3 regions of the Neobacillus solisequens genome follow, and region 2 is predicted to be linked to each of the others. Evidence: riboswitches for the same ligand, from Rfam matches in the RefSeq annotation. Region 2 holds a riboswitch; each other region holds the start of a gene.
What was found. Region 2 has a riboswitch for S-adenosylmethionine ahead of ACI3K6_RS10800 (methionine biosynthesis PLP-dependent protein). Riboswitches for the same ligand answer to the same signal wherever they lie in the genome.
Positions count from the first base shown of each region.

Region 1: linked by a shared signal. The riboswitch ahead of mmuP (S-methylmethionine permease) and the one ahead of ACI3K6_RS10800 (methionine biosynthesis PLP-dependent protein) in region 2 are both predicted to bind S-adenosylmethionine.
Region 3: linked by a shared signal. The riboswitch ahead of ACI3K6_RS10365 (methionine ABC transporter ATP-binding protein) and the one ahead of ACI3K6_RS10800 (methionine biosynthesis PLP-dependent protein) in region 2 are both predicted to bind S-adenosylmethionine.

Region 1 covers NZ_JBKFGJ010000006.1:25-10,076, reverse strand. The annotation lists gene ACI3K6_RS07625 (uracil-DNA glycosylase) at 70-744, shown strand; gene ACI3K6_RS07620 (NAD(P)H-dependent flavin oxidoreductase) at 1,058-2,011, opposite strand; SAM riboswitch class I at 2,266-2,370, shown strand; gene mmuP (S-methylmethionine permease) at 2,452-3,861, shown strand; gene mmuM (homocysteine S-methyltransferase) at 3,836-4,780, shown strand; gene ACI3K6_RS07605 (immune inhibitor A domain-containing protein) at 5,057-7,471, shown strand; gene ACI3K6_RS07600 (YeiH family protein) at 7,547-8,587, opposite strand; gene ACI3K6_RS07595 (LysR family transcriptional regulator) at 8,724-9,605, shown strand.
Region 2 covers NZ_JBKFGJ010000010.1:22,505-32,556, reverse strand. The annotation lists gene ACI3K6_RS10835 (ABC transporter ATP-binding protein) at 1-425, opposite strand, end outside; gene ACI3K6_RS10830 (nucleotidyltransferase domain-containing protein) at 429-1,619, opposite strand; gene ACI3K6_RS10825 (lasso peptide biosynthesis B2 protein) at 1,641-2,096, opposite strand; gene ACI3K6_RS10820 (lasso peptide biosynthesis PqqD family chaperone) at 2,109-2,402, opposite strand; gene ACI3K6_RS10815 (aldolase) at 2,414-3,334, opposite strand; gene ACI3K6_RS10810 (paeninodin family lasso peptide) at 3,436-3,561, opposite strand; gene ACI3K6_RS10805 (asparagine synthase-related protein) at 3,576-5,513, opposite strand; SAM riboswitch class I at 5,912-6,024, shown strand; gene ACI3K6_RS10800 (methionine biosynthesis PLP-dependent protein) at 6,157-7,269, shown strand; gene metC (cystathionine beta-lyase) at 7,269-8,462, shown strand; gene ACI3K6_RS10790 (bifunctional homocysteine S-methyltransferase/methylenetetrahydrofolate reductase) at 8,459-10,052, shown strand, end outside.
Region 3 covers NZ_JBKFGJ010000009.1:228,315-238,366, reverse strand. The annotation lists gene ACI3K6_RS10405 (cation transporter) at 8-253, shown strand; gene sufB (Fe-S cluster assembly protein SufB) at 363-1,760, opposite strand; gene sufU (Fe-S cluster assembly sulfur transfer protein SufU) at 1,812-2,252, opposite strand; gene ACI3K6_RS10390 (cysteine desulfurase) at 2,242-3,471, opposite strand; gene sufD (Fe-S cluster assembly protein SufD) at 3,468-4,775, opposite strand; gene sufC (Fe-S cluster assembly ATPase SufC) at 4,794-5,579, opposite strand; gene ACI3K6_RS10375 (MetQ/NlpA family ABC transporter substrate-binding protein) at 5,953-6,777, opposite strand; gene ACI3K6_RS10370 (methionine ABC transporter permease) at 6,801-7,469, opposite strand; gene ACI3K6_RS10365 (methionine ABC transporter ATP-binding protein) at 7,462-8,487, opposite strand; SAM riboswitch class I at 8,613-8,718, opposite strand; gene ACI3K6_RS10360 (O-acetylhomoserine aminocarboxypropyltransferase/cysteine synthase family protein) at 8,843-10,052, opposite strand, start outside.

The sequences.
Region 1 (10,052 bases), on a different contig from region 2:
GATACCCCCGTTCACCACTCATTATAATAATAGTAGTTTAACAACTTTGGAATCGAGTGTGAAATAGAAATGGCCATTTTAAAAAATGATTGGTCTCCTTTGTTGGAAGGAGAGTTTGAAAAGCCGTATTATCAACGGCTAAGGGGAATTTTAAAAGAAGAGTATCAAACGAGAGTGATCTATCCGGAGCAATACGATATATTTAATGCCTTGCATCTTACTCCGTTTCATCAGACGAAGGTGGTCATTATCGGACAAGATCCGTATCATGGCCCGGGACAGGCACATGGATTAAGCTTTTCTGTTAAACCAGGCGTGGGTATTCCGCCATCATTGCAAAATATTTATAAAGAACTGAAAGCGGATTTGGGGTGCACGATCCCGAATAATGGGTTCCTTGTAAAATGGGCCGAGCAAGGCGTACTGATGTTGAATGCGACATTAACGGTGCGTGCAGGGACACCGAATTCTCATAAAGACCTTGGGTGGGACCTATTTACGGACAAAGTGATTGAAACCTTAAATCAGCGGGAAACACCGGTTGTGTTTATCCTTTGGGGGAATTTTGCGCAACAAAAAGAACAGTTGATTACCTCACCGCATCATTACATCATCAAATCTCCGCACCCAAGTCCTTTTTCTGCCAATAGGGGGTTCTTTGGCAGCCGACCGTTTTCCAGAACAAATGCGATTCTGCGGGAAATAGGGTTGGAGGAAATTGATTGGCAAATTCCTGATTTATAGAGGGATTTCGTTATTTTTTAAAAGGCTCTTTAAACTTGTATGTTGATTTCCACTCCAGGCACTTCGCTTTCCGTGGGCGTTTCGGCGAGTCTCCTCGGCGCTTGCGCCTGCGGGGTCTGTCCAGAACCGTACTCCCACAGGACATTGATTTTCTACCTAGAATTCGCCCACGCACGAAGGAAATACGGTAGCATTTTCGAGGAGTCTTCGTGCCTTCCGCTCCAATCAACAGGGTTTAAAATCAACCGTATTCTTTAACATAGCCTTTTAAAAAAAGGTACCTGACCGTGATAGTGGGCAGGTACCTTTCCATTTATACACAAGCTTTAAATTCGCTCATAATATTGTTGATGATTGTTTGAACTGGTAGGATTTCTTTGATTTCATGGACTCTGGCTCCGGCAAAAACTAGACCATTCTCGCAATCTCCATTCATCGATGTGATCAAAGAATCAAGCGTACAGAAACGATAAGAACAATTTTTCAAGCAATCCATGCACTTTTTGATTTTCACCTTTTTGTCATCTGAAATAAGATCAATAAAATGGTTTTTAATGGCACGCCCCTGGAGACCAACCGTTGTTTTGACCAAAATGGTATCTTCCTTTTTGGCTTGTACATATTTTTCTTTAAACGTTAATGGGGCATCACATTCATCACTAGCGACGAATCTGGTTCCGATCTGTACACCAGACGCTCCCGCGCGTAGGGCTCTCGCAACATCTTCCCCCGTCATGATTCCCCCAGCAGCAATGACCGGGATCGTAACAGCTTCCACCACTTCAGGCAAAATATCAAACAAAGGTCTATCTGTACCAAGGTGTCCGCCGGCCTCATGACCTTCCACCACAACGGCTGAAGCACCAAGACGTTCTGACAATCTAGCCAGTTTTGCGGAAGATACAATCGAAATAACGGGAATACCGGATTCTTTTCCCCAAGCATACATATCTCTAGAAATTCCAGCGCCTGATATGATGAAATCAACTTTTTCATCAATGGCTGCCTTCATTTTTTCAGCAAAGTCATTCATAGCGAAAAGAACGTTTACTCCTATATAGCCTGAATCCTTTATATTTTCCTTCGCTTTTCTTATATGTGATCGCATTTCATCAACGGAAATTCCAGTTCCTGATATAATCCCAATGCCCCCAGCATTTGCAACAGCAGAGGCAAGTCCGCTTAAAGAGATTCCTACACCCATGCCACCCTGCATGATTGGTACCTTTGGCATCATATGACCTATTTTTAATTGTGGAAAATTCAAGAAAAAAACCCCATTTCATTACGTTTTTTAAGTAAACCTAATATCCACCACTTTAAACAATAGGGTGTCTAAAAAATAGTGATGAATGTAATGGTCCATCCTCACAGTTATAAATAAATTACTAATTGCCACATAATGTTCAAATTTAACGTTTTCAGGGAGAGGTCAATTTGTTGATGTTAAATAATATTTTCTGAAAATATTGAGCGTATTGACAATTCTAAAAATGACTGATAAGGTTATAAAAAAAATATTTCTTATCCAGAGAGGTAGAGGGACTGGCCCGATGAAACCTCAGCAACAGGTCTGCTTAAGATACTGTGCTAATTCCAGCGGGTGATTAACCTGATAGATAAGAGCGGTCCGTTTCTATTTGTCAGTGAAGCACTCATTTTTGAGTGCTTTTTGTTTTTTCTGGATAGCTAAAAAGGAGAGTATGAATGGAAAACAACAATGGGAGAGAATTTCAAAGGGAAATGAAAACGCGTCATATTGTCATGCTATCGCTTGGCGGTGTGATTGGAACTGGATTATTTTTAAGTTCGGGCTATACGATTCAACAGGCAGGTCCGTTTGGGACGATCTTATCCTATCTGATTGGTGCATTAGTGGTGTATCTAGTCATGCTTTGTTTGGGAGAGCTTTCTGTACATATGCCTGAAACGGGTGCCTTTCATACCTTTGCAGCTAAATACATCGGACCAGGAACAGGATATACGGTCGCCTGGTTGTATTGGTTAACGTGGACGGTTGCCTTAGGTTCTGAATTTACGGCTGCGGGAATGCTTATGCAAAGATGGTTTCCATCGGTCAATGTTTGGATCTGGAGTGCCTTTTTTGCCGTTTTAATTTTTATCATTAATGTATTAACGGTTAAATTTTTCGCTGAAACTGAATTCTGGTTCTCATCTATAAAGGTCATCGCCATTGTGGTCTTTATTATTTTAGGTGTAGCGGCGATGGTAGGCATTCTTCCCATGTCCCATTCAAACTCAGCACCTTTCTTTTCAAATTTGGTAAAAGGGGGCCTGTTTCCTAATGGTGCTTTTGCCATTCTCATAACCATGCTTGCGGTGAATTTTGCATTTTCAGGAACGGAATTAATCGGGATTGCAGCTGGAGAAACAGCGAATCCGCAAAAAACAATCCCGAAGGCCATTCGCACGACTTTATGGAGATTGATCCTCTTTTTTGTAGGAACCATCATTGTATTATCTGCGCTACTGCCTATGAACGATGCTGGCGTATTAGAGAGTCCGTTTGTTGCTGTTCTAGAACGTATAGGGGTGCCTTACTCTGCCGACATTATGAACTTTGTGATCTTAACAGCCATTTTATCTGCTGCCAATTCAGGACTGTATGCTTCCTCAAGAATGCTTTGGTCATTAGCTAATAAGAAGACCATTTCACCCATGTTTGCCAAAATGACTAAACAGGGTGTTCCCATCAATGGCGTTATTTTCAGTATGTTAGGCGGAGTTTTATCTTTGTTCTCTAGCATTGTTGCACCAGATACTGTATACATTGTGCTAGTATCCATTTCCGGTCTAGCTGTGGTGGTTGTATGGATGAGTATTAGTGCCTCCCAGTACCTATTTCGCAGACAATTTTTAAAAGAAGGAAATTCAATAGAGGACTTGGTTTATCGTACGCCACTTTATCCGTTTGTTCCAATTTTGTCATTTATCTTGTGTCTTGCATCCTGTATTGGAATTGCGTTTGATCCAACTCAACGAATAGCCTTATATTGTGGTATTCCATTTATATTACTCTGCTACGGCAGCTACTATCTTACACAAAATCTAAAGAAAAGAGGCGCCCATTATGTCCAACAAAATCAACCCAATTGATACCATTTTATCCCAACATTCTATTATGCTTCTAGATGGAGCCTTAGCGACAGAACTGGAGTCCCATGGATGTAATTTGGATGATCCCCTTTGGTCTGCACGTGTGTTACTTGAAAATCCTGAATTGATTTATCAGGTTCATTCTGATTATTTTCGTGCCGGGGCGGACTGTGCCATTACGGCAAGTTATCAGGCAACAATTGATGGTTTTTCCGCTCGTGGAATAGAAAAGAAGGAAGCTTTAGAATTAATGAAGCAAACAGTGCTGCTGGCAAGAAGGGCAAGAGATGATTTTTGGAAGGAAACTGCGCAGCATAATCGGCCTAAGCCATTAGTGGCTGCATCTGTTGGACCATATGGAGCTTACCTAGCTGATGGTTCAGAGTATGTAGGAAATTACGGCGTAACAGATGAAAGATTAGTAGAATTCCATCGTCCTAGAATGGAAGCATTGATTGAAGCCGGAGCCGATTTATTAGCATTTGAAACGATCCCTTCTTTACAAGAGGCGAAAGTGTTATCGTCCCTATTGCGAGAATTTCCGGAGGTATATGCATGGCTATCCTTTTCTTTGAAAAATGAAAAAGAAATTAGTGATGGTACTAAGCTTGCGGAGTGTGCACAGTATTTTGACGAGGACCAACAAATCATTGCCATTGGTATAAATTGTGCACCAGTAACCTATGTTACTAGTGCCATTAAGGAGTTGCGCACGAACACGAAAAAGCCTATTCTGGTATATCCAAATTCGGGAGAAACCTATAATCCGGTAACAAAAACTTGGCATGGCCAAGAATTATGTGGAAGGTTCGAACTGCAATCCGAAGAATGGTACAGAGCAGGAGCAAGGTTGATCGGAGGATGCTGCCGAACAACGCCCCATCACATTGAAGAACTTTCAAAAAAGTGGCGCTACTAAAAGCATGAATGTGTCTAATTTCATCGACATTTTTCGAGAATTGACAGGTATATCTCAATTAATCAAACGTTTGATTAAGACCGATATTTTTACAGAAAAGGAAACAAAAGCCTTGAATAGCAAGGCTTTTTTTATTTTAAAGGAGTGAAAAAATGGCAAAATAGGTGTAGTATTTTGTCTAAAATTTAGACTATTGTAAATATTTACATAAATAGATTGGTAGATTACAATTTTACATGTACTATTTTTTTAATAGAGATAAAGGGAGGCTAAATCGTGAAGAAGAGAGGAAAATTAAAGGTTTTCTCCAGCATTGCGGCAACAACCTTGGCAACATCGGCACTATTTTCTAGTTGTTTTGCAGTACCAAAGATTTCCCCTGTTGCAGCAAAGACGGCTTATACTGCAGAGTCAGCCACAATGGACATGAACATTATTGACCAGGACAGGCTGGCAAAAGCACTACAGAAAAGAGGACTTATTTCAAAGGATGCATCCGGTGAAGAAATCGCAAAGGCTGTAAACGCTTACATTAAAAAGAAGCAGGGAGAAAAGCCGGGCAAGTCCGACAAAGTCCTAACAAAAGAGCAGCAGGAAATGGACAAAAAGGCAAAAGACTTTTTAACCAAGCAAAAGGACAAGCTGGTTGCCCAGCTTAATAAAGGCCACGAAAATTTCAAAAAGGGCAAGCCGAATGGTGAAGTGAAAGTAGACTCTGCCAAGCAGGCCTCGTATAACGGATCTGTCCGTGAGGATAAAGTGCTAGTTTTGCTAGTAGAATATGCAGACTTTAAACACAACAACATTGAGCAAGAACCAGGATATATGTACGCCAAAGATTTCAATCGCGATCATTATCAAAAAATGCTGTTTGGCAATGAAGATTTCACCTTATTTAATGGTGATAAGGTAAAAACATTTAAACAATATTACGAAGAGCAATCTGGCGGCAGCTATACCGTAACAGGAAACGTTTCTGATTGGCTAACGGTTCCAGGGAATGCTGCTGATTACGGTAGCGATGCCCCAGAGGGTGGCAACGATAACAAGCCGGGAACCAAGGGTCCTCGCGGTCTAGTAAAAGATGCCCTGAATGCGGCTGTAGCAAAAGGGGTCAATTTAGCTGATTATGATAAATTGGATATCTATGACATTGATGGCGATGGAAATATTAACGAGCCAGACGGCTTGGTTGATCATCTGATGGTTCTTCATGCTGGTGTAGGTCAAGAAGCTGGCGGCGGAGCACTAGGTGACGATGCCATTTGGTCTCACCGCTGGGATCTAGGCGGTGTTTATTCCGTACCAAATACAAAAGCGGCGGTAGATTATTGGAAAGAAGGCAGAATGGCTGCGTACGACTACACCATCGAGCCTGAAGAAGGAGCAGTTGGCGTATTTGCACACGAGTTTGGCCATGATTTAGGTCTTCCGGACGAATATGATACCCAGTATACCGGTCAAGGTGAGCCAGTTGCCTCATGGTCCATCATGAGCGGCGGCAGCTGGAACGGACACATTGCCGGCACCCAGCCACCAAGTTTTTCACCGCAAAACAAAGAGTTTTTCCAAAAAGTATTGGGCGGCAACTGGGCAAATATTACGGAAGTAGATTATAAAGATCTTGATCAAAACGGTCTAGCAGCTGTTCTTGATCAGAGTGTAACCAAATCCAAGAACCCTGGAATTGTGAAAGTAAACCTTCCTGAAAAGCAAATTCCAGGAATACCACCTAAATTTGGGGCCAAGTACTACTACAGTACAAAAGGGGATGACCTACATACTGTAATGGAAACCCCGAACTTTGATTTAACAAATGCAAGCCATGCAACGTTTGCTTACAAGGCGTTGTACGATGTGGAAACCAATTATGATTACGTAAATGTAACCGCTGTTGCATCTGACGGTACACAGAAAGTAGTGGATGTCATCGGTGATGAATCGGATGTAGTACGCGGAAACTCCGCTTTTGAGTCCACTAAAGGTCAATGGGTAGATAAATCTTATGACTTAAGCGAATTTGCCGGTAAGAAAGTAAAACTTGTTTTTGAATACGTAACAGATGGTGGACTGGCTCCAGATGGTTTTGCAATGGATAATTTGTCATTAACAGTAGATGGCAATGTTGCATTCTCCGATGATGCAGAGGGAACACCAAAAGTAGCATTGAACGGGTTTGAAGTATCTGACGGCTGGATCAAGAAACCACATTATTATTATCTAGAGTGGAGAAACTATTCTGGATCTGATGCGGCATTACAGTACTCCCGTGGGGTGAAATATAATACTGGTTTAGTAGTTTGGTATGGCGATGAAACGTTTACCGATAACTGGACGGGCGTTCATCCGGGCGAAGGCTTCCTTGGTGTTGTCGATTCCCATCCTGAAGCGATCATGGGTAAATCCGTTACTGACGGTTCTCCAACCATTAAGCAAAGCACAAGATACCAGATTGCCGATGCTGCCTTCTCCTTAGACCAGACACCTGCATGGTATATTGAAAATGCAGTCCGTGGAATTTACGATTACAAAGGTCTTCCAGGCGTAAAAACGTTCGATGCCACGAAGACATACACAAACACCGTTATTCCTGATGCCGGACGAATTGTTCCAGCACAGTATCCGCTTAAAATCCAAGTAATCGGTGAAGCAAAAGACAATTCTGCCGGTGCCGTTTGGATTCACAAATAAAATTACGCGTGCTTGATTGCAATACCACGCTAAAAACCCCTTTTCCTCGGAAAAGGGGTTTTTATTTTCTCCCAGTTACATCGTGAAATAGGTGATGACCGATAAAAGAATGGAAGTAATCGACATAGCCAGAAGTGGTCGTAACGCCTTCGTGCGAAGGTTTTTCAGACTAACATTTAAACCTAATCCAATCATGGCCATCGTCAAGATAAAAGAAGTGAAGAAGGATACTCCATTTAGGATACTAGCTGAAATCGTGATCGAATGGCCAAGGACGTAGCTTCCGAACAGGCTCATAATCATGAATCCTATTAGAAACCAGGGGAATTCAATTTTTGTATCGGAATCAGATTCTCTATTTCCTCTACGTTTCATCCAATACATAAGAATAAAACTGAGTGGAACAAGTAAGAAGACACGGCCTAGTTTGGCTAACAAAGCAATTGCGAGGGCATTTGGTCCGGCTGGTGCTCCGGCCAGAGCTACGTGTGCAATTTCATGTAAACTTACCCCCGACCAAATACCGTATTGTAGAGCAGTTAAGGGGATAAACGGCCTTAAAATGGTATAGGCTGTGGCGAAAATGGTTCCAACCAATGCAATGATCCCTGCCCCCATTGCGGTATCTTCATCTTTTGCTTGCAAGATCGGTGAAACAGCGGCAATTGCTGCTGCACCACAGACACCTGTTCCAATTCCAAGTAGCAAGGATAAAGAAGAATCTGCTTTGAATAATTTTGCAAGGAATGTGGTAAGGAATATTGAAAAAACAATGGTTCCGACATCTCTTACAAGTAACCCCAATCCTTGATGTAGAACAACATGGATATTTAGTTTTAATCCAAAAAGAATAATTGCCAGTCTTAACAGTCTTTTGGCAGAAAATTGAATCCCTGTACGCAGTCGCTCCGGGTATCCCCATATTTGTCGATAAACAACTGCGATCAAAATGGCACAGGCAAGTTGCCCGACACGGTCTAGACCAGGCAGTTTGGACAATCCAAAACCAGCCAATGCAATAACAAAAGTAAAAATAATTCCTCCAAGCCAACTTTCTATTGTAGAATACCTCGGCTGCTTGCCTATCGTATGATGTTTAGCTACTGTATTCGTCATTTTATGATTTCCCTTCAAGATGATTTCCTGTGTCCATCATATGCCTCTTACAGTAATAAGTAAAATTAGTTATTATAATGATGATGATAAGTAAATGTTTATTATAAAACTTATTGAATATAAAGGAGGAGACGAAATGGACCAAGCCTTACATGTTTTTATTACAGTGGCAGAACAACAAAATTTCACACGTGCTGCTGAAATTCTCCATATGACACAGCCGGCAGTCAGCAGTTATATACAGAACTTAGAGAAGTCATTGAATATAAAATTATTAGAAAGAACGAATAAGTTTGTCAGGCTTAATAAAGCAGGAGAAATTGTTTATCATCACGCAAAGAATATTCTAGGTCTCTATACCAGGATGGAAAATCTGTTGGATGATCTAAAACATACAGCAAGTGGTACCCTGTCTATTGGCTCAAGCTATACCTATGGCGAATACATTCTCCCACATAAAATTGCAGCCTTACTTAAGACGTATCCGCAATTAAATCCAACTATCATGATAAGGAATTCGAATGAAATTATAGAATTGGTCTTACATCACCAAATTGACGTAGGGATCATAGAGGGAGAATTAAAAACAGAGAAACTAAAGATTACGCCATTTGCCTATGATCATTTATCCATCATAGCAGCACCGAGCCATTCTTTATTTAACAAAGACAAAATAAGCTCTTTTGATTTAAGCCAGGAGACGTGGCTCATTCGTGAGGAGGGTTCAGGGACAAGAGAAATGCAGGAAAAGGGCTTCCAACGATTGAATTTTTATCCCAAGAATGTTATGACCTTTGGCAGTACCCAAGTGATTAAGGAAGCCATTGAAGCTGGTTTAGGAATTTCTTTGCTCTCACACTCGGCTATTAAAAATGAATTGCAGCTGGGAAAGCTAAAGTTACTGGAAATCGAAGGGTTTCCCATGATGAGGAATTTTTCACTTGTGACCCCAAATGTCAAATTCCAAACAAAAGCCACTGAGGTTTTTGTTGAATTATTGGTAGGTGAAGGGAAGTGAACACCCCAGAAATAAATCAGATTAGGGATCAGTAAAAACGTGTACTGGGTACAGAACTAGTGCCACAGCATTTGCACACTGGTTAGGAAACCATACTTACGAATGGTTTCTTTTTTTTTTAAGGCAGCGCAAAAAAAAGCAAGGAAGAGTCCGAAGTCGAGGTACCTTCAGACAAGGCATCGCAAAAAAATAGTGGAAGAGTCCGAAGCCGAGGCACCTTCGGACAAGGCATCGCAAAAAAATAGTGGAAGGGTCCGAAGCTGAGGCACCTTCGGACAAGGCATCGCAAAAAAATAGTGGAAGGGTCCGAAGCTGAGGCACCTTCGGACAAGGCATCGCAAAAAAATAGTGGAAGGGTCCGAAGCTGAGGCACCTTCGGACAAGACAGCGTAAAAAAAGCAAGGAAGAGTCCGAAGCCGAGGCACCTTCGGACAGGACAGCGCGAAA
Region 2 (10,052 bases):
TCCATGGTCATGACGTTAATCAAATCTGACTTTTTTTGTTTCGTAAAAAATTCCCAATTTGCCTTCATTATTCCATTGTAGGTTTCAACTCTTAATTGCCGGACAAACCCCTGTGTAATTTTAACATTCCTAATTTCTAAGTTTTGCTGAAGCAAATTTTGTGTAATAACTAACAAAATATAACAACCCAAAATCATAGCCAACACCATTAATTTAGGGAATTTCTGCAAGAAATCAAATACCTGCAAAAATTTTATAGTTTCCATATCTACACTGATTATTCCACTGTAATGAATCATTGGAATTAATAGAAATATCCCCATTCCATCAAGGAAACTTACTAATCCCATACCGAAAAGATTTAAATATAGGATATTACCAGAGTAGGAATATAACTTTTTTATAAAATAAAATACGTAATTCACTATTTACGCCCTCCTTGCTTCGGAATAATTCTTCGTTTTCCTTAAGATCACAATAATCGGCCGCAACGGGAAATATAGAAAATGAAGAATTTTCGGCAGAGGAAAAAACTCTGCGTCCTCCGGATAAGGATAAAGGGTGCTCGCAAAGAAAAGCACTTTTTGTCTCTTGGACATTAACGAAATTAAATGTCGCTTATGATACTCAGACACATCTTTTGGCACTGGGTATGTATGAAGATTAACCATTTGTTTTATATAAAACAAAGCATCTCCTGCTAACTGCTTTGTCTGCTTTCGATTTATGTTTTCCATCATTTCATCAGGTACTTTTGTGCATAGCAATTCTGAAGCTAAATATAATGCCTGACCACCCAATTGAAGAAATTGATTTTCTCTAAGTAAATCCTTGGTTTTGTTCCAATTAAGTTCCATTTTTACTAATTTTTCAATATCCATTAACCACCTTAGTCTTGACCAGCCATGGCGCGCTCCATGAGATACTAAAAATAAAAATAAATCTTCAAACCCTAATGTATAAACAGGGTAACTTGTTAATTTACTAACTCTTTTTCGATCCCACAAATCATTAAAATTTGGCTCTTTCGCAGGACCAGGATTCAGTCTCCAGTGGATTTCGACTTTTATCTGTTTTTCCGGATGGGAAAACGTAATATGATGATGTCGCCATTTCCAATCATTTAACACAGTTTCAATATAATCATCTTTGATATATCCATGATCCAATAACAGTTTTTCTGCAAGTGATAATTTTTCAATTGGTATTAATATGTCTATATCAGCAGACGTTCTTAACGATACATCGCCATAAAGGTCAACTGCCAATACTGTTCCTTTTAAAAATAGACTGCGAATGTTATTTTTATCAAATAATTTAGCAACATTTTCTGTTTCGCCACTGAGAAAAAGCATGCGAAAAATGTTTTTTTGATAAGAGAGTTTCAGCTTTTGGCACACGAATTCCGGAACAAATTCACTGTCTAGTTCTTTGATTTTTTTATAAACAATCGGAAAAACACGATGATGAATAGTTAATGTATAAAAAGTATCCCAATTTATTTTTTCCAAGAGATCAGGGCTTAATTTATCTATTGTTTGCTCCTCATTTATTAAGGAAAGTAACAATTTTAATTCTATAGGAAATTGCTTTACCTGCTCTTTAAATAATGTATCCACTTTGGTTTACTCCTTTAGGTTCTATCCATTCATACACCTTGCAAATTTTCCTACTACTGTAAATTGATCCATAACTTCCTCGCCCGTTATAATCAACGTTCCACTTCTGAGCCAAGCATGGGCTGCCAATTGTCCATCCTCATCTCTTCCAGTTCCTAAATAAAGAGTACAATCGATCTGCCTTCTTTGCAGCATTTTCATTGCGGCTATGGCCTTTACCAAACACTTACTTTGCCAAGGTGTGTAATTGCTCATAATATAAATAGCATTTGATATGTTCTTTAAAAGTTTCTCTTCTGAAGGATTCCGGTTAAATGAGGATTCCTCCATATGTTCACCCAAAATAGGGGCAACTTTTGAAAAAGGCATCGATTTTAAAATGCGCCCCCAGGCCAAAAAGATAAAAGCCTCTATAAACAATCGCTTTTCTTTTGAATCCAACAACACAAATGTTTTTACTATTCGGGCAAGTTTCATGACAAAATCCCCCTAATTCACGATTTGAATTAGGCCCTCATTATTTAAATGGTTGATAAAGGAGAGAACATCCTGCTCACATACTTTTTGCTCAATTTCGTAGTCCTTCAGTAATCTGTTTACTACTTCCATAATTTCTGTAGGTGACTTGATTAATTCCCAAATTTCTCCACCTATTGTCCCTAAGTTGTAGTATTTTCCACTTTTAATACTAAGCATGACTTTTTCACCATTCATATCACTAACTACATTGCCTTCTGCTTGCAAGACTACTGATGCTAGTGAAATAGTTTGTGTACTAATCATATTAGTCCCCCCTATTTTATATTGGATAACAGTAGAGACATTAGTTCGGAAGCTGTAAACTCTCCAATTGGTCTCTGTAATTGAAACATATTAATGTGATTTAAAATTTTTGCTGATTCTTTAAAATGCCATTCTGTCATACCTAAACGGGTTACCAAAAAGTTCCGGTAAGTATGTATATTTAAAGTATGCAATTGTTCTAATCCCTCAATTTTCTTTAGGTGAGGCTTTTCTTGTTCGTTAATCACCAGCTCAAAAATAGCTTCTAGTGGTATTTTTTCTTCTAGAAATCGTTCATGAACTGGAACAGCAAATTTTGTTTCTCTATCAAATAATGGTTGTAAATTGGCTGATTCTATACCAAATTGGTTTAGGCTTTCTTGCCACAATTTCTGTTGAGGATAGGATGGAGTGACATAAGGAACATTGTTTTGATCAAAAGATATTGGTATGACATCATCACTTAATAATTGATAGCCCTTATTCATTAATGCTGCCGCCAAGGTTGATTTCCCCGCACCTGAGTGACCCACAATGGCATAGGCTTTCCCTTCAATTGCAATAGCACTTCCATGCAATGGTAGGATCTTTCGCTGAAGAAGTACGGCTCCCATACAGGTGCCAAGGATATATAGGCGTATTTTATCTTCTTCTGTCCCTTTTATTGGAGATACGATAATTTCTTTTCCATTTTGAATAGAAAAGATCGCCGTATCAGGAACTTCAAACATGATTTCATTTCCTTGCACAACAAACTTTTTCACTGTTCCGGAATCTATTTCATACCAACGTTGAGATAAGTCACGTTTTTTAATTTCGATGTCTGCCTCATTAACTGTATGTTTTAATAACGTCATTTCAGGCAAAACTATTTCACTTAATAGATTCAATCCAAATCCCTTATACAATAGGGCACTTTTTGTGATAGTCATGTTCTCACTCCAGCTACCGAGAAAAATTTTTAAAAGCCCTTACACACTTTGCATTGTATAAGGGCAGTTTTGTGGCCATGATTCACTGAAATCTACATTCATTAGCTGTACTTTACTGGATCGTCTGGATCTGGTTGTACTGCATCTGGAATTTTATGACCAGGTCCTGCCATAGTCATGTTAACGTTCAGTACTTCTAATTCAGGAGTGCTCCATTCTTTTTTCATGCTATCACCTCCTTTCAAGCAACTTTTTTTATAAATCGATAGAATATTAAACTACGCATTAATATTTTAAAATCTTGATCGTAGACATATTCCGGACCCGGAATCTCTTTAAACTTTGGTATAATGGTACGAATGAACTCTATATTTAAGTATTCAGCTACTTGAGCATCATTAAGCATTTGCTCTAACTCGTTTATGAACTTACTCCAATGTGACGTCATTCTAATGATTCCATCGGCACCTTGTGCTCCTCTAGTTCGAAAGTTCAATCGTATATTGTCTGGTAATAAATTTTTAGTTGTTCTCCTGATTAGAGCTCTGTCTAAACCATTTTGAACGTATTGTTCCTCAGGTAGGGATAAACAAAAACGAGCGACACGCAGATCATTAGTAGGATCACGATCCCATACTTTATATGGCAGCGAAAATTTGGATCCATACGTTCCTGTTATATTCCAGTAGTAAAGCTGTTCAAATTGCATTTTTCTAATTTCATACCAATTTTGCGAGATGGTTCCATTCCGATCAATTCCATGACTTAATAGGGTTTCGAATACTCCCATATTCTCGGCAAATTCTGAATTGATCATTAGTGGAGAAGGGTCCACTTCTTTCCCAGTGAAAATTCTACCAACTAATGGAAATGTTTTCCGAGCTACAACTGACACAACTCTTGACTTTTTTACTTGCAGGTTTCTACTATATAAAAATATTTCTCGAATACTTCGAATCAGCTGAAACTTTTTTAATAACCTGACGTGGTATTCTAACGCTGGACCCCAAGAAACTGTCCAATTTCCTCTTTGACCATTAAGAAGCACCCCTACACCTTTTTGGTTAGCCCGCTCATAAATCCCTTTTAGCCAATAACTATTTTCAAAAAACTTATAGGGCATTTCTAAGTGATTTAGCCATTCATCAATGACTGTGTATGAACTTTCCCCCTCAAAATCCAGAAATTCGGGTACTATATTCCCAACAAAATTTACAGTCGATTCAATCAGTGGACGCTCATTAGCTACCCGACTTTTAGGGGTCCAGTCCTCAAACTCTTGTAAAGGTACGTAGCTAAAGGTATGCAATTGTTTGCTCTCCCCGCGCAATGCTGGAGCAGCTAGACACGCCACTGATCCGGAATCTAATCCGCCGCTTAGGTGAGCGCCCACTTTGTGAATCGTTCTTAATCGGTCATTAACAGCCCTTTGGTAGACCTCCTTAAAGGCCTCTTCATATTCCTCATTAGACTTCAATTTCAACTTATTTTCTTCTGGCAACTGACAATACCTTGATACTGTTAGTTCGCCATTTATCACTTTTAATGAATGTGAAGGGGGAATTTGCCGCAATGTTGTATAAACCGTTGAAGAAGGATCTACCGATTCAAACATCCCCGGATTCGCTAAAAACTCTGCAATCCATTGTTTATTTAATGTTTTTTCTATGTATGGTAATTTCAATAAAGGGGCCATCACAGTCGAGAATGCAAACTTGTTGTTTTGAAAGTGGAAGTAGAGAGTCCTTAAACCAGAATAATCCCTAGCCCCAAACACCTTCTGCTCTCGCTCATCCCAAATCATATAGGCAAAATCGCCAACTAAATACTTGGGTGAGTCTTCGCCCCATTTATCATAAGAAAGGAGGATTAGTTCGCTGTCCGTTATGGATTTTTGCTTTGCCTTTGGGATTTGGAGTTTTTCAAATAGTTCAGCCCGATTATCAATGATGGCATCGGCATTTATGGCCAGTTTCCTTTCTAGATCATAATAAGGAAGCTTCTCACCGACAGACTCTGGTGTGATCCATTGTGCATGACAGCCGAGGAAGATTTTGTCGCTATACCAAGTTTGAACATCATCTGCTGGATATTTTTCTAGTTCTTTCATTAATATTCTGCCGTGTTCAACAATTAAAGGTTCATTATTCATATGATAGATCCCTGCTATAGCACTCATGGTTTTCCTCCACCAACTATGTAAAAAGTCATTAGTTAAATACTATTATCCTATTATTCTTCCTTTTATAACCGAATATTCTGAATAAATAATATGAAACAAAGGTTCTAAAAAAAGAACACAGTTAGAATATTCATTTAAAAGATTATATATACATAAAACCTTTAATTACCGGTATATTTACCTAATTATTTTCTTTTCTACCTAATAAATCTGGGATACAAACTCTTTATCTGTTCTACATAAAGAACAACTTGATAAAACTATATTATAATCTAATAGTCTCATTGTCAACCATCTTCCCCCTTACAAAATCCAGCAAATTCTGCAATTTCTAAAAATTTATTGACACCTTTTATAAATTGTAGTAAATTTTATAAAAAGTCTTAATATTGATTTTCTTATCAAGAGAGGTCGAGGGAATGGCCCTGTGACGCCTCAGCAACCTTCAGTGGATTTTTTCACTGAAAAGGTGCTAACTCCTGCAAATTGTTAATTTGCGAGATAAGAAGAATGACGCTTTGGTCGGATTACAAAAGTCTTCTTCTTATAGAGGGCTTTTTTCTTTTATTACCACGCTTTAATGCCGCAATGCTTTAAAGTGAGAAAACACTACAATTTTACTAAACAGGGAGTGTGCACAATGTACAAAATTGATACGAAACTTGCTCAAATTGGAAACAGAAGTGAAACGGAGACAGGCACCGTGAATCCACCGGTATATTTTTCAACTGCCTACCGCCATGCAGGAATTGGGCAATCGACTGGGTTTGATTATACTCGGACAGGAAACCCAACACGCCAGCTCCTTGAAAAGACGATTGCTGATTTGGAAGGCGGCGATCAGGGGTTTGCCTGCAGCTCTGGAATGGCGGCGATTTTCACGATCCTCTCCTTATTTCAATCTGGAGATGAGTGGCTTGTTAGTGAGGATTTATACGGAGGGACTTATCGTCTATTGGAAAAAGGATATAAAAAATGGGGCTTAACATCTCAATATGTGAATACGTGTTGTCCGGAAGAGGTTGAAAGCAAGATTACTCCGCAAACAAAAGCCATCTTTCTCGAGACTCCTACCAACCCCCTCATGCAGGAGGCAGATATTGCAGCGATTTCCGAGATTGCAAAAAAGCACGGAATTCTGCTGATTGTTGATAATACCTTCTATACTCCGCTCTTGCAGCAGCCGATTAAGCTTGGTGCGGATATTGTCATCCATAGTGCGACCAAATATCTGGGTGGACATAATGACGTACTTGCCGGATTGATTGTTGCCAAAGGCCAAGATCTTTGCGAGCAACTGGCCCTTTATCATAACGGAGCCGGCGGTGTGCTTAGTCCGTTTGATTCCTGGCTGCTTATGCGCGGTATGAAGACTCTATCCTTAAGAATGGAGCGCCATGAAAAAAATGCGCAGGCCATCGTTGAATTCCTTTCCAAACATGATGATGTCATTGATGTTTTATATCCGGGACGCGGCGGAATGGTTTCCTTCCGAATTAAGGATGAAACGTGGGTTAACCCATTCCTGCAGAATTTAGAACTTATTTCGTTTGCGGAAAGCCTGGGCGGAACGGAAAGCTTCATTACTTATCCAGCAACACAAACCCATGCTGATATTCCTGAAGAAATCCGCATTCAACAAGGTGTTTGTAATCGATTGTTGCGTTTCTCTGTTGGTACAGAAGATGCGGAAGATATTATTTTTGATCTTAGTCAGGCGTTTGCCAAAATTCGTGAAGGAGTGATTGCATAATGGAAACCGAAGATTATTGTTTTGAAACGAGGCTGCTTCATAACCGTCATAAAGTGGACCCTGCTACGGGTGCGGTAAGTGTTCCGATCCAGCATGCATCCACCTTTCATCAATTTGATATCGACCAATTTGGCAAATATGATTATGCCCGCAGTTTAAATCCGACTCGAGAAGCACTGGAGGATGTCATTGCCGAATTAGAGGGCGGCGTGAAAGGCTTTGCTTTTTCATCAGGAATGGCGGCCATTTCCACAGCCTTCTTGCTTCTTTCTTCCGGCGATCATGTCGTGATTACGGAGGATGTCTACGGTGGGACGTTCCGAATGGTGACCGAGGTTCTTACACGATTCGGGATCCAACATACGTTTGTCGATATGACAGACCTTGATCAGGTAAAACAGGCAATTCAACCTAATACAAAGGCCTTTTATGTTGAAACACCTTCTAACCCGCTATTAAAAGTGACGGATATTCGCGCAATCAGTCAATTGGCGAAAGAAATTGATGCGTTGACTTTTGTGGATAATACATTCCTAACTCCACAGCTTCAGAAACCATTGGAGCTGGGAGTTGATGTGGTGCTACATAGTGCTACGAAATTTTTAGCGGGACATAGTGATGTCGTTGCCGGGCTAGCTGTTGTGAACGATGACGCGCTAGCGAAACGGCTTTACTTTTTACAAAATTCCTTTGGAGCGATTTTGGGAGTTCAAGATGCCTGGTTAGTACTACGCGGGTTGAAGACTCTCCATGTTCGCCTGGAACAATCGCAAAGATCGGCATTAACCTTGGCAGAATTTTTACAAGCCCATCCGCTTGTCGAAAAAGTATACTATCCGGCTCTTGAGGATCACCCCCAATACGAAATTCAACAGGAACAGGCCTATGGTGCCGGTGCGGTTTTATCGTTTGAACTAAAGGATGAAGATGTAGTTCGCTCCTTTGTTTCCAATGTGAAGATTCCGGTATTTGCTGTGAGTCTTGGTGCGGTGGAGTCGATTTTATCTTATCCTGCAAAAATGTCACACGCTGCTATGCCGCAACCAGAACGTGAAAAGCGAGGCATTAAAAATAGTTTACTTCGTTTATCTGTCGGTCTGGAAAATCCGGAAGATCTTATCAAGGATTTTTCCCAGGCCTTTGAAAAGCTTGCACACAACGAATTGGTCTTACAACGAGGGGAATCGAAATGAGCTTTTTAGAAAAATTATCGAATCAAATCTTAATTGGGGATGGCGCAATGGGAACGCTGCTCTATTCCTATGGTACGGATTGCTGCTTCGAGGAGCTGAATCTTTCCCAGCCCGAACAAATTCAACGCATTCATCAGGCTTATATCGATGCCGGCGCCGATGTGATTCAAACTAATTCGTATGCGGCCAATTATTTGAAGCTGCAGAGGTATGGTTTGGAGGATTCGGTGAAGGAGATTAATAGTGCCGCTGTTGTGAATGCGAAAAAGGCGGCGCAGGGAAATGCCTATGTACTAGGTACCATTGGTGGCAATCGCGGCATCAAACCCAATTCTATTACTATAGAAGAAATTAAACGCAGTTTCCGTGAACAGCTGTATTGTCTATTGCTAGAAGGTGTTGACGGATTGTTGCTGGAAACCTTCTATGATCAGGAAGAGCTTGAAACAGTACTGGCGATTGCTCGTAAAGAAACGAAACTGCCGATTATTGCACAGGTTTCCTTGCAAGAGCCGGGTTTTTTACAAAATCGGACTCCTGTAAATAATGCTCTGAAACGGCTTGAAGAGATTGGTGCTGATGTCGTGGGGATTAACTGCCGGCTTGGTCCGCACCATATGCTGGAGGCACTGGCTCAAATTGAATTGCCGAAGCATGCGTTTCTGTCAGCCTATCCGAATGCCAGTCTCCCCGCTTATACAGATGGGAAATTTCATTATGACGGAGATGCCGATTATTTTCGGCATTCTGCACAAAGCTTCCGAAATGAAGGGGTCCGCTTAATAGGTGGATGCTGTGGCACGACTCCGGCTCATATTCGCGCTTTTGCAGCAGAAGTAAAGAGTAGTGTACCAATTTACGAAAAAGTCGTAAAATTAAAACCAAGGTCGATTCATGTTGAAAGCCAATCAGCGAAACGGGATTCTATCCCGCTTCATGAAATTGTGAAAGAACGGCCTTCTGTCATAGTAGAATTAGATACTCCGAGAAAACTAGATACGAAAAAGTTTTTTGAAGGAGCAAAAGCATTAAAAACAGCAGGTATCGATGCGATTACGATGGCGGATAATTCGCTGGCCCAGGTGAGAATCTCCAATGAATCACTTGGCTATTTAGTGAAACAGGAGTTGGGCATGCGCCCACTGATCCATATCGCCTGCCGAGACCGTAATATCATCGGATTGCAATCCCATTTAATGGGGCTTCATACTTTAGGGATGCATGATGTGTTGGCGATAACCGGTGATCCAGCGCGAGTTGGCGACTTCCCAGGAGCCTCTTCCGTTTATGATGTCTCTTCTTTTGAGTTGATTCAAATGATTAAGCAGCTCAATGAAGGGTTATCGTTTTCTGGGAAAGATTTAGGGCAGAAAACGGCCTTCAGTATCGCCGGTGCATTTAACCCGAATGTCCGTTCACTAGAAAAAACCGTAAAACGTTTGGAAAAGAAAATCAGTTACGGTGCGGATTACTTTATTTCTCAGCCTGTTTTTTCTGAGGAAAAGCTCGTGGAAGTGTATGAGCATACCAAGCATCTGAATGCACCGATTTATATTGGGCTCATGCCTTTGACAAGCAGTAAGAATGCCG
Region 3 (10,052 bases), on a different contig from region 2:
TATATTTATGGACCAAGTTACTGTCTATGTCATGGGAATATGCTGTTTGAACAGCATTCAGACTATAGAGCAAAAGATAACATCAATGAGAGGGATTATTTCCTTTAAAGGTTTATTGCCAAAAGGGAAAATAGTGATAAAATTTAAACCAAGTTTGGTCAATCATATGAAGATTATTCATACAATTGAAGAGCATGGGTTCGCCATTGCCAAGTTGGTTCATCAAGAACAAAACAAGGAAATTTATGATTGAATATATAGGGACATGGGGACATTCAAGCTGCTTTTGAATCGTCCCTTTTACTTTTTTATAACTAGAAAAAAAGACGAACTTCAAAAGTCCGTCTCTTTTAAAAAATTGGTTATCCAATAGAACCTTCCATTTCGAACTTGATCAAACGATTCATCTCAACGGCGTATTCCATTGGAAGTTCCTTAGTGAATGGTTCGATGAAGCCCATGACGATCATTTCAGTTGCTTCCTGTTCGGAAATTCCACGGCTCATCAAGTAGAAGAGTTGCTCTTCAGACACTTTGGAAACCTTGGCTTCGTGCTCAAGTGAAATGTTGTCGTTTAGGATTTCGTTAAATGGAATGGTATCTGATGTGGATTGGTTATCCATAATCAGCGTATCGCACTCGATGTTGGCACGGGCTCCGTCTGCCTTACGTCCGAAGTGTACGATACCACGGTACGTTACTTTACCACCGTGTTTAGAGATTGACTTAGACACGATCGTGGAAGACGTGTTAGGTGCCAAATGAATCATTTTCGCACCAGCATCCTGATGCTGACCTTTACCGGCAATCGCGATGGATAATGTCATACCACGGGCACCTTCGCCTTTTAAAATAACAGCTGGATATTTCATCGTTAATTTTGAACCGATGTTCCCGTCAATCCATTCCATTGTGGCATTCTCTTCACAAACCGCACGCTTGGTAACGAGATTGTAAACGTTATTTGCCCAGTTTTGGATAGTAGTGTAGCGGCAGTAAGCACCTTTTTTGATAATGATTTCTACAACGGCACTATGAAGTGAGTTTGTTGTATATACTGGAGCTGTACAACCTTCAACGTAGTGTACATGCGCACCTTCGTCAACGATGATCAAGGTTCTTTCGAATTGTCCCATGTTTTCGGAGTTGATGCGGAAGTACGCCTGTAATGGAGTATCCACTTTCACGCCTGGTGGAACATAAATGAAAGAACCGCCAGACCATACAGCTGAGTTCAATGCTGCAAATTTGTTATCCGTTGGCGGGATCACTTTTGCCCAGTGCTCACGGAAGATATCTTCGTTTTCACGAAGCGCGGAATCAGTGTCCTTGAAGACGATACCTAGTGCTTCTAGATCTTCCTTCATGTTGTGGTATACAACCTCAGATTCGTACTGAGCAGATACACCAGCAAGATATTTCTGCTCAGCTTCCGGAATACCAAGCTTATCGAATGTGGCCTTAATTTCTTCTGGTACCTCATCCCAAGATTTCTCGGATTTCTCAGAAGGTTTTACATAGTAGGTAATTTCATCAAAATTTAATGACTTTAAATCTCCGCCCCATTGTGGCATTGGCATGTTATAAAAATGCTCAAGCGATTTTAAACGGAAATCAAGCATCCATTGTGGTTCGCTCTTCATTTTTGAAATCTCTTCCACAATCTCGCGTGTTAAGCCGCGTTTTGAGCGGAAGATGGAAACGTCTTTGTCGGCAAAACCATATTTATAATCACCGATTTCAGGCATCTTTTTTGCCATCGTCGTAATCCTCCTTCATAAACAACCGGGGCTCGGAACAGCCCCATCGTTTTATTGTTGTCCCTCTTCCTTCAATCCTTTTTCCATCGCCTTCCACGCTAATGTGGCACATTTAATTCTGGCAGGAAACTTGGAAACACCTTGAAGTGCTTCAATATCGCCTAAATCGATATCGTCATCGAACTCTTTTCCCTGAATCATATCGGAAAAAATCGTCGCAAGCTTTAACGCTTCTTCAACCTTTTTCCCTTTAATAGCTTGTGTCATCATCGAGGCAGACGACATCGAGATGGAACAGCCTTCTCCTTCGTATCTTGCATTGGTGACAATTCCGTCCTCTACTTTTAGGCTTAGCTGAATGCGGTCACCGCAAGTTGGGTTATTCATATTAATCGTATGGTTACCATCCTCTAATATTCCACGGTTACGTGGGTTTTTATAATGGTCCATAATCACTCTTCGGTATAATGCATCTAAATTATTAGAAGACATCGCTGAAATACTCCTTTGTTTTGACAAGCCCTTCAACGAGTTTATCAATATCTTCTTCCGTATTGTATAAATAAAAGCTAGCACGAGCCGTTGCTGACACGTTCAGCCATTTCATCAGTGGCTGTGCGCAGTGATGTCCGGCACGGACAGCGATTCCTTCTGCATCAAGAACCGTTGCGACATCGTGCGGGTGAACATCGTTAATATTAAAAGTGACTAGTCCGCCACGCTTAGCTGCATCCAGTGGACCATAAATGGTGATGCCTTCAATAGAAGACATTTTATCTAAAGCATATGCCGCAAGCTTGTGCTCATGCTCCGCAATTTGATCCAAACCAATTTCATTTAAAAAGTCGATGGCTGCACCAAGACCAATTGCACCGGCAATAATCGGAGTACCACCTTCAAACTTCCACGGAAGTTCTTTCCAAGTTGATTCGTACAATTGTACAAAGTCAATCATTTCGCCGCCAAACTCAATCGGCTCCATGTTCTCAAGCAAATGCTTTTTGCCGTATAACACACCGATTCCTGTTGGAGCGCACATCTTATGACCGGAAAACGCAAAGAAATCACAATCCAAATCTTGAACATCAATTTTCAGGTGGGGAGCACTTTGCGCACCGTCCACCACCATGATTGCACCATTTTCATGGGCGATTTGAGCGATTTCCTTCACTGGATTAATGGTGCCAAGTACATTCGATACTTGCATTACGGAGACGATTTTTGTATTCGGAGTAATCGTCGCTCTGGCATCTTCCAAAGAAATCGTGCCATCCGCCTGCAGCGGAATGTATTTCAGCTGTGCCCCAGTTCGTTTAGCTACTTGCTGCCACGGAATAATATTGCTGTGATGCTCCATGTACGTAATGACGATTTCATCGCCCTGCTTCAGGTTTGCAGCCGCATAGCTGTGCGCGATCGTATTTAGAGAGGTTGTCGTTCCTCTTGTAAAAATCACTTCCTGAATTGATTTTGCGTTAATGAAATTACGAACCTTTTCACGAGCGCCTTCGTAAGCATCCGTTGCTCTTGTTCCTAGTGTATGCACACCGCGATGGACATTCGAATTGTATCCGCGGTAGTAATCTTCTATTGTTTCAATGACTTTAATCGGCTTCTGAGAAGTAGCCGAACTGTCTAAATAAACAAGCGGATGACCATTTACTTCCTGGTCTAAAATGGGAAACTGTTGGCGAATATCGCTTATATTCATGAGCGAACTTTCCTTTCAATAACTTCCGTTAATTGTTCTTTTACCTTTTCAATTGGAAGTTGTTTAACCACAGGTGCCAGGAATCCGTGAATGACTAAACGCTCTGCTTCACGTTTTGGAATCCCACGGCTCATCAGATAATAAAGTTGAACCGGATCCACGCGTCCGACAGAAGCGGCATGTCCTGCCATTACATCGTCTTCATCTATTAAAAGAATTGGGTTGGCATCCCCACGTGCTTTTTCACTAAGCATCAAGACACGGGATGTTTGTTCAGCATCTGATTTGGATGCTCCGTGTTCAATTTTACCAATGCCGTTAAAAATTAAGGTTGAGTTATCTTTTACAACACCATGATTTAAAATATTGCCTTGCGTGTGTTTTCCAAAGTGCACTACCTTTGTGGTAAAGTTTTGCGTTTGCTCGCCACGCCCGACAACCACTGTTTTCGTATCACCAGTAGAGCCGTCACCAAGTAAGTTAGTTGTATTTTCGGAAATAGTATTCCCTTCATTCATTAGGCCAAGTGCCCAATCAATACGGGAATCTCTGCCGGCCACCCCGCGGCGATTTACATACGTTGTAACCCCTTTTGCCAAGTGATCAACAGCACCATACTGAACCCTTGCATTCGTATTCGCCACGACTTCGGTTAAAATATTCATTAAACTATTTGAGTTTTCCACCGTGGAAATGTAGTTTTCTACGTATGTGACGGAGCTATTATCATCTGCTACCACAATAACATGATTAAATAAATTAGCATCTTCATGGTCATGAACGAAAACTGTTTGAATTGGCTCAGAAACTTCTACATTTTTTGGAACATATAGAAAAACCCCGCCGTTCACAAGCGCGGCATGAAGAGCTGTTAAACGATGCTCATCAGCATTGATTGCTTGAGTCATATAATATTTTTTCAATAATTCCCCATGCTCTCTTGCAGCTGTAAAAATATCTGTGAAAATGACTCCTTGATTTTTCAAGGTTTCAGACAATGATAAGTAAGCCGTGGATTGATTGCGTTGTACATATAAATTTTGATTATCCAGATCGACTAATGACTTTACTGCCTCAGGAAGTTCTTCGAGCGAAGCAAACCCTGAGCTTTTTACAGTATGCTGCTGGAATTGTGTGAAATTCCATTTATCAATCTTCGTCTTATCTGGTCTTGGCATTGGAAGCTCTTCAAATTGCTCCAACGCTTTAAGACGAAACTCGGCCAACCATGCAGGCTCATTCATTTCCTTGGAAAAGGAACTCACAAACCCCTTATCAAACGGTAATTTTGTTTCTGTTGTCATGTTAATCCTCCTAACCGCTTACGCTTCTTGCTCAACTGTTTCATCTTCAATTCCAAGCTCTTGCTTGATCCAGTCATATCCTTCCGCTTCTAAGCGCTGTGCAAGCTCTGGTCCGCCGGATTTAACAACTCGGCCTTGCATCATGACATGCACATGGTCAGGAGTGATATAGTCCAATAGACGTTGATAGTGGGTAATAATTAAGCAGCCAAACTCTTCGCTGCGCATTTCGTTGACACCTTTTGAAACTACTTTTAATGCATCGATATCTAAACCTGAGTCAATTTCGTCAAGGATGGCGATTTTAGGCTCAAGCATCATTAGTTGTAAAATTTCATTTCGCTTTTTCTCCCCGCCAGAGAAGCCTTCGTTCAGATAACGCTGTGCCATATCAAGATCCATTTCTAAAAATTCCATTTGTTTATCCATTTTACGGATGAATTTCATTAATGAAATCTCATTGCCTTCCCCAAGGCGGCTGTTGATGGCAGAACGTAAAAAGTCAGCGTTGGTTACGCCGTTAATTTCACTTGGGTATTGCATCGCTAAAAACAGACCCGCACGAGCGCGCTCATCCACTTCCATTTCAAGTACATCTTTTCCATCAAGTGTAATGCTGCCGCTTGTTACCTCATATTTTGGATGTCCCATGATGGCGGAAGATAAAGTAGATTTACCTGTTCCGTTAGGTCCCATGATCGCGTGAATTTCTCCGCCCTTTATTTCAAGGTTTACACCTTTTAAAATTTCTTTCCCCTCAATTGCAACATGCAGATCTTTGATTGTTAAAGTTGATCCAGCCATTTTTATACCTCCGAAAAATGTTTTGTATCTTTTGAACCCTATTGGAAAATAACTGCATTCTCAATCTATTCTCATTACAATCTTATAACAAATGAAATCTATTATCAACTTTTATGTGTTAATAACTATTTTATATTTTCACTGATTTAATTCTAAATGAGAATCAAAGTAACTTATAGTTTGAAAATTCAGCCTAATTTGTTTTATGTAAAAACAAGCCCGATAAAAATCATACCTTATTTGTTGTTTTCTTTTCAATCGATAGACTCGGGAGCAATACAGTCTATTTTTTACTAATCAGTTTGGATTCATGTAAAAAGAAAAGCCAGTGGATTCCACTGACTTTTCAGATGTATTTCTTCCTATTAATATATTACTCAGATACAGGAACAACCGCGCCTTTGTATTTTTCAAGAATGAAGTCTTGAATTTCTTTAGAGTGAAGGACTTCGACAAGGGTTTTGATTGCTTTTTTGTTTTCATCACCTTTACGAACAGTAATAATGTTTACATACGGTGATTCTTTCCCCTCAAGTGCAATTGCGTCCTTCATTGGATTTAATCCCGCTTGTAGTGCATAGTTTGTGTTGATTAGGACTGCATCTGCTTCGTCATTTTGATATACCTTTGGCAGCATCGCAGCTTCTACATCCGTTTTGAATTTTAGATTTTTTGGATTTTTAGCAATATCTTCTACTTTAGCAGTTGTTTTATCAATACCTTGTTTTAAAGTGATTAATTTTTCATGGTCAAGAAGGGAAAGCATGCGGCCATGGTCAGCAACAGAGTTACTCATGATAATCGTTGCACCCTTCGGAAGCTCTGATAACTTTTTATAGCGTTTAGAATATACACCAATTGGTTCAATATGAATGCCGCCAGCATTAACAAAATCAAAATCTTTATTTTTTGCCATTTGATCTTTTAAGTAAGGGACGTGCTGGAAAAAGTTTGCATCAAGATCACCAGATGCCAAAGCTTTGTTAGGTGTCACATAGTCATTGATAACTTTAACTTGAAGATCAATACCTTTCTTCTTTAAAAGGGGTTTGGCTTTTTTAAGGATTTCAGAATGGGGAACTTGCGATGCCCCTACTACTAATGTTGTTTCTTTACTCTCAGAAGCATTGTTTTTCCCGCAGGCTGCAAGTGAAAAGATAACTAATAATGCTGATACGAAAACGAATAATTTTTTCATTTTTTCCTCCTGATATTTATGTTTTATCTTTTATCAATTAATCTTGTGATCTTATCACCAACAAATTGGATGATAAAAACTATGATCAAAATAAATACGGTTGAATACACCATTATTTGTGTATTATAACTTTGGAATCCTTGTAAGTAGGCAAGATTTCCAAGTCCTCCTGCACCAATGACGCCAGCCATGGCAGTATAACCTACTAAGGCAATTCCGGTTACTGTTATTCCCGATATTAACGCTGGCAAAGATTCAGGAATTAACACCTTGAAAATAATTTGCCAATTTGTTGCCCCCATCGATTTTGCTGCTTCAATAACTCCCTTATCAATTTCACGTAAAGCAATTTCTACCATCCTTGCATAAAAGGGAGCTGCCCCGATGATTAGAGCTGGTAATGCGGCATTGGCCCCAAGCATGGTACCCATGATCAAAACGGTAAATGGTAGCAATAAAATAATAAGGATAATAAACGGAATGGAACGGAAGATATTTACGATTGAAGCAATAATTTGATTAATCACTCGATTTTCCCAAAGATTCCCTTTTCCGGTTAAAAATAAAATAATTCCTAAAATGATACCAAGAATGAATGTAAACACGACTGAAATGGCCGTCATATAAAGGGTCTCTTCGGTTGCCACCCAAATACTATCCCAATCGACGTTATAGAACCAAGTATCAAGCATTCTCGATCACCTCCACTCCTACCTGCTGGGAACCAATAAACTCAATTGCTTTGTTGACCTCGGCTTCGTCTCCGTCAAGATGAATGAAAAGTGTGCCGTATGATCCACTTTGGGTTTGCGATATTTTCCCTTGTAGGATGTTGACCGTTACATTGTGATGACGAATTAGATTCGTGATCACCGGCTGTTCAGCAGACTCTCCAATAAAGGTTAATTGAACAACACGGCCGGATTGATAGTGTTCGAGCAAATGCTCTGCTGTTTCCTTTGTTTCACCCGGTTCGGTTACTTGTTTAACAAAGCGCTTGGTGATGGATTGCTGCGGATTTTTGAACACATCCAGAACGGAACCCATTTCCACCACTTTTCCGCTTTCCATTACTGCCACTCGATGACAAATTTTGCGAATGACGTGCATTTCGTGAGTAATTAACACAATCGTTAAGCCATACTGTTTATTAATATCAACAAGCAAATCCAAAATGGAATCTGTTGTCTGCGGATCAAGTGCTGAAGTGGCTTCATCGCACAGTAGCACTTTCGGATTATTAGCCAGTGCTCTGGCAATGCCAACCCGTTGTTTTTGTCCGCCGCTTAGTTGAGAAGGGTAAGCATTTTCTCTGCCCTCAAGACCAACTAATTTAATCAATTCATTTACCCGCTTTTGTCTTTCTGCCCCTTTGACTCCGGCAATTTCTAGCGGGAACGCAATATTTTCGCTTACAGTCCTTGACCATAATAAGTTAAAATGCTGGAAGATCATGCTGATTTCCTGGCGGGCCTTGCGAAGCTCACTGCCTTTAATTTTGGAAATTTCTCTTCCGGCGACCGTTACACTGCCTTCAGTCGGTAGCTCAAGGCCATTAAGCATTCGAATCAAGGTACTTTTACCTGCGCCACTATATCCAATGACTCCGAAAATTTCTCCCTTTTTAATATCCAGATTGACCTCATCAACTGCTTTGAGCTGCCCCTGTTTCGAAGGGAAAATTTTTCGAACATTTTTAATTGATATCATTGCCTCACCTGCTTCATATCCAGAATACGTAAATATAGGGTTTGAATTTTTCGTTAAAAGGATACTATTTTAAAAAAATAAAAGCCTTTCTGCAAGGGCAGAAAGGCATTATAAATCAATCCTTTCTCCCATCTCTCAAAGCATTCGCTTTGTGTGAATTGGCACCATTTCAATAAAATTGACGGTTGCCGGGCTTCATAGGGCACATCCCTCAGCCTCTCTTGATAAGAGCTTAAACAATCCTATATTCAATTAATACTTTAGTTCGTTTACGTAAAAAATATATTACGAAAGTTATCGTATCATGGATAAAAAGCAGTGTCAATAAAATTTCTTCATTTTCGGAAAAATTCGACTAAGCCTTCGTTTTTAATGAAGTTAGACCTGTTGCCACCTCAATGGCATCCTCAAGATCTTCAATTAAGTCCTCGGCATTTTCGATCCCTATAGACAGTCGAATTAAATCCTCTGAAACTCCTGATGCTTTCAAACCCTCTTCATCAAGTTGCTGGTGCGTGGTGCTGGCCGGGTGAATAATCAAACTCTTCGCATCTCCCACATTGGCCACATGAGCCCATAAAGTAATCGCATTTATTAATTTGGCCCCTGCTTCACGTCCACCCTTAATACCAAAAATAACTACAGAACCGGCACCTTTAGGCAGGTATTTTTTTGCTAATTCATAGTCAGGATGGGATGGATGCCCAGGATAAGAAACCCACTCAACAGCAGGATGATTTTCTAAATACTCCACAACCTTTTGGGTATTGGCCACATGTTCCTTCATTCGCACATGAAGTGTCTCCAATCCAAGTGTAAACTGGAAGGCGTTTTGCGGACTTAACGCTGGCCCTAGGTCGCGCAGCAATTGAACACGTGCCTTAACAATATACGCAACAGGTCCAAGTGCTTCTGCATAGACCAGGTCATGATAGCTTGGATCCGGAGTCGTAAAACCAGGGAATTTCCGTGAATTCCAATCAAACTTTCCTCCATCGACAATGACACCCCCTAAAGTTGTGCCATTCCCAAGCAACCATTTAGTGGCTGAATGAATGACAATATCTGCACCATGTTCAATCGGACGGCACAAATATGGAGTAGCAAAGGTATTATCAATGATTAGCGGAATCCCTGCTTGATGAGCAATTTCCGCTACTTTTTCAATGTCCAAAATAGTTAAGCTTGGATTACCGATGGTTTCAGCAAAGACAGCCTTCGTTTTTTCAGTAATAGCCGCACGGAAGTTTTCTGGATCTGCAGGGTCAACAAACTTTACCTTAATTCCGTATTTCGGAAGAGTCACGGCGAATAAATTAAAGGTGCCGCCGTACAGTGTTGAAGCAGAAACAATTTCATCACCAGCTTCGGCGATGTTTAAAATGGCTAGAGTAATGGCCGCCATACCGCTTGCCACCGCAAGGGCGCCAACCCCACCTTCTAATAATGCAACTCTCTCCTCAAACACAGTAACGGTCGGGTTATGTATCCGCGTGTAAATATAGCCCGGTTCTTTTAACCCAAATAGGTTAGCTGCATGCTCGGTATCCTTAAATTGATAGGCG